2 regions of the Micromonospora sp. NPDC048894 genome follow, and region 2 is predicted to be linked to the other one. Evidence: riboswitches for the same ligand, from Rfam matches in the RefSeq annotation. Region 2 holds a riboswitch; the other holds the start of a gene.
The links. A riboswitch is a leader RNA that binds a small molecule or an ion and turns the genes downstream of it on or off. The one in region 2 is predicted to bind thiamine pyrophosphate.
Positions count from the first base shown of each region.

Region 1 (3,719 bases), on a different contig from region 2:
GCTCCGGGTCCTGGAAGACCGAACCGATCCGACCGGCCAGCGCGGGGGCCCGCCACCGGTGCGGGGGCGTACGGGCGTCCCTGTCGGCCAGGGCGGCGGTGCCGGTCAGTCGACCGACGCCGGGGCGGAGCAGCCCACCGAGCAGCAGCGCCAGGGTGGACTTGCCGGCCCCGTTGGGACCGAGGACGGCGAGCGCCTCGCCGGCGCGTACCGTCAGGTCGGTGGGGGCCAGCCGGGGTGGCAGGCCGAGCCGGTCGACGGTGAGCAACCCCGCACCGGGCGGCCCGGTGGCCGGCCGGGACCCGGTGGGGTGGCCGGGCACCCAGACACCCTCGGCGGCGAGCGCGGCACCGTGCGCGGCGAAGACCGTCGCCGGTGGCCCGTCGGCCCGGACCCCGCCACCGGGGGTCAGCACCACGACCCGGTCGACCAGGGGCAGGGCGTCGGCGACCCGGTGTTCGACCAGGACCAGGGTGGTGTCCGGGTCCAGCGCGCCGGCCACCGCGCCGCGCACCAGCTCCGCCCCGGCCGGGTCGAGGTTGGCCGTCGGCTCGTCGAGCAGCAGCAGCCCCGGCCGCAGCGCCAGCACCCCGGCCAGGGCGAGCCGCTGCTGCTCGCCGCCGGACAGCGCCGCGGTGGGCCGGTCCCGGGGGTAGGGGAAACCGACCCGGCGCAGCGCCTCGTCCACCCGGGGCCAGATCTCGTCGCCGGCCACCCCCCGGTTCTCCAGGCCGAACGCGACGTCGTCACCGCAGCGGGCCATCACCAGCTGGGACTGCGGGTCCTGGAAGACGGTGCCGACCCGTTCGCGGGCCTTGGCCGGGTCGAGGCCGTCGATCTCGACGGTGCCCTCCTGCTCGCCGGAGTCCGCCGGCAGCAGCCCGGCCAGCGCGGCCAGCAGGGTGCTCTTGCCGGCCCCGGACGGCCCCAGCAGCAGCACCCGCTCCCCGTGGTCGATGCGCAGGTCCACCCCGCGTACCGCCCAGGCCCGCCGACCGGCGTGCCGCCAGCCGAAGCCGACCAGCCTCACACTCGCCACGTCGCCGGCACCTCCATGATCGTCAGGAGAGGATCAGACCAGGGTGCGGTCACGGCCGGCGGGGAACCGGTCCAGCACTCCGGTCTCGGCCAGCGCGCGGGTCAGGTACCAACCGCCGACCCCGGCGACGACGGCTGCGCTGAGCACGGTCAACGCCGCGTACGGCAGGCGGTAGCTGGTCAGGGCGTACTCGGCGTTCCAGACGAAGAAGTCGAACAGGGCGGCGCTCAGCCCGGTCAACGCCCCGGCCAGCACCGCCACCGGCAGCCGGAACGACCGGTAGCGGAACGCGGCGAAGGCCAGCTCCGCGCCGAGGCCCTGGATCAGCCCCTGCACGATGGTGATCCCGCCCCACTCCGCGCCGAGCAGTGCGGAGACGGTGGCGGCGACGGCCTCGCAGAACAGGGCCGCCCCCGGCTTACGGATCACCAGGCCGCCGAGGACCGCCGGGACCAGCCACACGCCGTACATCACCGCCTGGCTGGCGGGTGCGGCGGCGAATGCCGGGTCGGCGGCCTTCCAGACCAGGCCCCAGGCCCAGAAGATGACGCCGAAGGCCACGGCGATCACGGCGGCGACCACGATGTCGATCGTGCGCCACCGGTTGCTGTTGGTGGTGGTGTGCGGCATGTCGGTGCTCCCAGTCCAGCGATCGAACCAGGAGAAGACGCACGCCGCGCCCGGCGGCTGCCGGACGGCGGCGCGGCTGGAGGTCGACCGAACTCCCTGCGCTGGCATTACCCAGATCAGGTTCGAGGGTCTGCGGGCGGTGCCCGCACTCTCAGCGCTGTGCGCTCCCCTGTCGGATGTGAAGTTGTCTCGGCAGACGCTAGCACCGACCTGCGGCAACGGCCCAGCAGGTCATGGTTCCCGGCATTCGACGTCCCGGGCGCACACCGGGGCGCTGGGTAGGCTGCCGGTCATGCGGGTGGCGGCGCGGGGACTGACGTTCGACGTACGGGCCGGTGGGCCCGAGGGCGGCGAGGTCGTGCTGCTGCTGCACGGCTTCCCCCAGCACGGCGGGGAGTGGGACGCGGTGGTGCCCGCCCTGCACGCCGCCGGGCTGCGCACGTACGCCCCCGACCAGCGGGGTTACTCGCCCGGGGCCCGTCCCACGGAGGTGGCCGGCTACCGGCTGCCGGAACTGGTCGCCGACGCGGTGGCGGTGCTGGACGCGCTGGGCGTCGACACCGCGCACGTGGTGGGGCACGACTGGGGGGCGATCGTCGCCTGGGCGCTGGCCGCGTGGCACCCGGAGCGGGTGCGTACCCTCACCGCGGTCTCGGTGCCCCATCCGGCGGCCTTCGGGTACGCGCTGTCCACCGACCGTCGGCAGCGGGCGCGTTCGGCGTACATGACGTTGTTCCGCCGGGCGGGCCTGGCGGAGCGGGTGCTGCTGGCCGGGCGGGCGGTGGTCCTGCGTCGGCTGCTGGCCGGCGTCGGTGACTCCGCCCGGGTGGCCCGCTACGCCCAGCCGATGCGCGGGCCGGGCGCGCTGACCGGGGCGCTGAACTGGTACCGGGCGATGTCGGGGCGGGACCTGAAGGCGGTCGGTCCGGTGCCGGTGCCGACCAGCTACGTGTGGAGCGACCGGGACGTGGCAGTAGGGCGTACCGCCGCGCAGGCCTGTGCCCGGCACGTCACGGGGGACTACCGGTTCATGGTGCTGGCCGGGGTGACGCACTGGATTCCCGACGAGGCGCCGGGGCCCCTGGCCGAGGCGATCCTGGCCCGGGTGTGCCCGGCGGCCTGAGCCGCCCTGCCGAGGGTGGACCGGGCCGATCGGGGATCGTGAATCGGTTTCGGGCGATTGCGGATCGGGCACTGGCGTTGCTGCCGACGGGAGGTGCTCCCGTCGGTCGTACCGTCTCATCCGGAGGTAGCGCGTGTCGAAGGAATCCGAGAAGCAGCGCTGGCAGCGCAACTTCGCCGATCTGCTCCAGGAGTTGCGGGTCGCCCAGACCGGCGTGCAGATCCTCTTCGCCTTCCTGCTGACCCTGCCGTTCAGCAACGGTTTCACCCGGACGAGCGAGTTCCAGCGGGACGTCTACATTCTCGCGCTGCTGTCGGCCGCCGCGGCCACCGCGATGATCATCTCGCCGGTCGCCTTCCACCGGGCGCTGTTCCGCCAGGGTCGTAAGCCGGAGCTGGTCCGGTTCGCCCACCGGATGGCCACCGGCGGCCTGGCCTTCATGCTGGTCGCCATGGTGAGTGCGGTCCTGCTGATCGCCGACTTCGTGCTCGACACCGGCATCGCCGTGGTGCTCACCGTGGTCACCGGCCTGTGGTTCCTGACGTTCTGGGTCATCCTGCCGTTCGTCCGGCGCAGCTGGGGTGAGGACGACATCGACGACGACGATGACGACCCGGTGGTGACCAACGGTGACTGATCCCGCCCTCGGGCGGTGAGGGACGCAGTGGGCCGGGCCCACCCGGGCCGACGGCGGTCGGGGTGGGCCCCGCTTCGCGTGTCGGCCGGATCGTCAGCGGGCGATGGCCCAGGCCAGCACGGCGGCCAGGATGAGCCCGTTGAGCAGCGCCAGCACCAGGTACGCCTGCGGCGGGATCTTGCGTCCGCGCCGGACGAAGCTGACCAGTACGGCGGCGTACGCCAGCAGCAGCACGGCGATGACGATCAGGAAGTAGAGCACCGCACCACCCTAGACGAGGGGGTTGCGGT
Region 1 covers NZ_JBEZFY010000006.1:410,507-414,225, reverse strand. Annotated here, with positions in the region: gene AB0C22_RS16430 (ABC transporter ATP-binding protein) at 1-1,039, opposite strand, end outside; gene AB0C22_RS16425 (ECF transporter S component) at 1,073-1,669, opposite strand; TPP riboswitch at 1,745-1,850, opposite strand; gene AB0C22_RS16420 (alpha/beta fold hydrolase) at 1,962-2,792, shown strand; gene AB0C22_RS16415 (DUF6328 family protein) at 2,926-3,429, shown strand; gene AB0C22_RS16410 (hypothetical protein) at 3,523-3,690, opposite strand.
Region 1: linked by a shared signal. The riboswitch ahead of AB0C22_RS16425 (ECF transporter S component) and the one ahead of thiE (thiamine phosphate synthase) in region 2 are both predicted to bind thiamine pyrophosphate.

Region 2 (3,719 bases):
CCGGCGGTGCCGGGGGCGGTGTCGACGCGGCGCAGGGCGAGGGTGACCAGTTCGGTGCCGGAGGCCCGGATCGCCTGTTCCAGCACGTGCAGGTTGGCCGCGCCGCCGGTGCCGAGGATGAGCCGGGAGGTGAAGGTCTGTCCGGCGATGGTGAGGGGCATCCGGGTCACCCGCCCTGGGCGGCGCTGAGCACCTCGACCCGGTCGCCGTCGCGCAGCTCGGTGGCGGGCCAGCCGCCCCGGGGGACCACCTCGCCGTTGACCGCGACGGCGATTCCGCGCCGCTGCCCGGTGACCGTGGCGACCAGGTCCGCGACGGTCGTGCCGCCGGCCAGCTCGCGTCCGACGCCGTTGACGATCAGTCGCACGTGTCCTCCTCAGTGGAACCGGTCGGCGGTGAAGGGGGTGAGCAGCGGGTCCGGCTGACCGGTGACGATCAGGTCGGTGATCAGGTCGGCGGTGACCGGGGTGAGCACGATGCCGTGCCGGTGGTGGCCGGTGGCGGCGAGCACGCCGGGGCGGCCGGGCAGCGGGCCGAGGATCGGCGCGTTGTCCGGGGTGCCGGGGCGCAGCCCGGCGGTGGCCTCGGTCAGCGCGTACTCGGCGAGTTCGGGGACGAGGTCGACGGCGGCCCGGAGCAGCCGCAGCACCGCCCCGGTGGTCACCTCGGTGTCGGCGCGTTCCTCGACGGTCGCCCCGAGGACCACCTCGCCGTCGTCGCGGGGGACGAGGTAGACCGACTCGCCGTCGGCGTACCCCCGGATGACGTGCCGGAAGCCGGGCGGGCGCTGGTCGGGCGCGCGCAGCCGCAGCACCTGGCCCTTGACCGGGCGGACCGGCAGCCCGGTCAGCGCGGCGGCGCCGCAGCCGGCGGCGACCACGACGACGGGCGCGTCCACCTCGGCCAGTCGGGTCACTAGGCCGGGCAGCAGGGTCGCGCCGGCCCGCTCGGCGGCGACCCGGAGCGCGTCGACCAGCCGGCGCGGGTCGACCTGGTGGTCGCCGGGGGCGACCGCTCCGCCGCGCAGCCGGGGGGTCAGCGCCGGTTCGCGCTCCCGCAGCTGCGACGGGCGCAGCGCGCTGATCGGCAGCCCCAACCCCTGCTGGTACGACCAGAGCCGGCGGGCTTCGGCCAGGTCGTCCCCGGTGAGCCCGACGACGAGGGTGCCGTCGGTGCGGTAGCCGAACTCCCTGCCGGTGGCGGCGGTCAGTTCGGCGGCGAAACCCGGCCAGCGGGCGGCGGACGCGGTGAGCAGCCCGGTCAGTTCCCGTTCCCCGAAGTACGCCTCGGCGACCGGGGCGAGCATCCCGGCGGCGACCCGGGACGCGCCGGAGCCGGGGGCCGGGTCGTGCACGGTCACCCGCAGGCCCCGGGTGGCGCAGCGCCAGGCGATCGCCAATCCGACCGGCCCCGCGCCCACGATGGCGACGTCGGGCCGGGTCAGCACGTCAGTGCCGCGATCAGTTCGGCGGTGGCCCGGCCCGGGTCGGCGGCGGTGGACAGCGCCCCGACCACCGCCACGCCGTACGCCCCGGCGGCCCGCAGCGCCGGCACGGTGGCGGCGGTGACCCCGCCGATGGCGATCACCGGCACGGCGACGGCGGCGACGACGGCGTGGATGCCGGCGGGGCCGATCGGGTCGGGCAGGCCGGTCTTGGTGGCGGTGGGATGGCACGGGCCGACGCCCAGGTAGCTGGCCCCGGCGGCGACGGCCCGGGCGGCGGCGTCCGGTTCCCGGGCGGTCGCGCCGAGCACGGCGGCGGGGCCGAGGACCCGGCGGGCCGCCGCGACGGGCAGGTCGTCCGCGCCGACGTGGCCGCCGTGGGCGTCCACCGCGAGGGCGACGTGCAGCCGGTCGTTGACCAGGCAGGTCGCCTCGTACGGCACGCAGAGCGCGCGTACCCGTCGGGCCAGGTCGTACGCCTGCCGGTCGGTGGTGTCGTCGGTCACCCGGACCTGGACGACGAGGTCGGCGCGGGCCACCGGGAGGGCGGCCCGTACGACGGCGAGCGGGTCGCACCCGGGGCGGGTGTCGGTGATCAGATGCAGTCGGCCGAGGGACGGCACGGCAACTCTCCTCCCTGCGCCGGCATTACCCGGATCAGGTTCGACGGTCGGGGGCTCTCAGCCCCCCTCTCAGCCCGGTGTACCGGGCTCCCGTGGGTCACGTGCCTGTGACCGTACGACAGATCCGCTGATCCGCCAAGGGGTGTTAGATTGATCCAGGACTATCAATGCGTACGGTTGTGGGCTTGTATCCACATAAGCCGGAAAAGCGAGTCGCCGATACCGAATCGTTACATGCTCATGCCTTGCCGGAAACCAATCCAGCGGCGCTAATTTGTTCAACCGATCGACATTATTCCGGTGCGGAGCCTCGGCGTGGCCCGCACCTGATCGCCACTGGTGCGGACCTCGGCGGGCCCACACCGATCCGACCGGGGACGGTCTGCGGCGAGTCGTCCCCATGCCCCCACCACTGTCCAGCACGGACAAAAGGAGCATGGAGTGTCTCCATCCCGCCATCGCCGCGCCCGTCGCGGCCCACTGGGTGCCGGTCTACTGGCCCTCTCCCTACTCGCCAGCGGCCTGATCGGCGGCACCGCCGCCCAGGCCGCTCCCGTCGCGGCGGCCCAGCCACAGGCCGCACCGGCACCGGCGGCAGCCGCCGCCGAACCCTTCTCGGTCCTGGTCTTCTCCAAGACCGCCGGATTCCGGCACGACGCCATCCCGGCCGGCATCGCCGCGATCCAGAAGCTCGGCACCGACAACGGGTTCACCGTCGACACCACCGAGGACGGAGCCGCCTTCAACGACACCAACCTGGCGAAATACCAGGCGGTGATCTGGCTCTCCACCACCGGTGACGTCCTCGACGCCACCCAGCAGGCCGCGTTCGAGCGCTACATCAAGGCCGGCGGCGGCTACGCCGGCGTGCACGCCGCCTCCGACACCGAGTACGACTGGGCCTGGTACGGCAACCTGGTCGGCGCGTACTTCTCCGGCCACCCCGCCAACCAGCAGGCCACCGTCAAGGTCGAGGACCACGCGCACCCGTCGACCGCCGACCTGCCGGACCGCTGGTCCCGGTTCGACGAGTGGTACAACTTCCGCACCAACCCGCGCTCCAAGGTGCACGTGCTGGCCAGCCTGGACGAGAAGTCCTACAGCCCGGGTGCCGGCGCGATGGGCGCCGACCACCCCACCGCCTGGTGCCAGGACTACGACGGCGGTCGGTCGTGGTACACCGGCGGCGGCCACACCCAGGCGTCGTACACCGAGCCGGAGTTCCTCAGCCACCTGCTCGGCGGCATCCGCACCGCGGCCGGCGTCGAGAACGCCGACTGCGGCGCCTCCAAGACCGCGAACTTCGAGAAGGTCACCCTCGACAGCAACACCAACAACCCGATGGAGCTGGACATCGCTCCGGACGGCCGGGTGTTCTACGCCGAGCGCGACGGCCGGGTGCAGATCGTGAAGCCGGACACCGGCAACACGGTCACCGCGACCCGGCTGGACGTCTTCACCGGCAACGAGGACGGCCTGCTCGGGCTGCGCCTCGACCCGGACTTCGCCACCAACAAGTGGATCTACCTGTACTACGCACCGGCCGGTGGCGCCCCGCGCAACTACCTGTCCCGGTTCACCGTCAACGGTGACACCATCGACAAGGCCACCGAGAAGGTCATCCTCCAGGTCGACACGCAGCGCAACACCTG
Region 2 covers NZ_JBEZFY010000017.1:45,902-49,620, forward strand. Annotated here, with positions in the region: gene AB0C22_RS27420 (thiazole synthase) at 1-161, opposite strand, end outside; gene thiS (sulfur carrier protein ThiS) at 167-367, opposite strand; gene thiO (glycine oxidase ThiO) at 377-1,447, opposite strand; gene thiE (thiamine phosphate synthase) at 1,441-2,067, opposite strand; TPP riboswitch at 2,062-2,170, opposite strand; gene AB0C22_RS27440 (ThuA domain-containing protein) at 2,509-3,719, shown strand, end outside.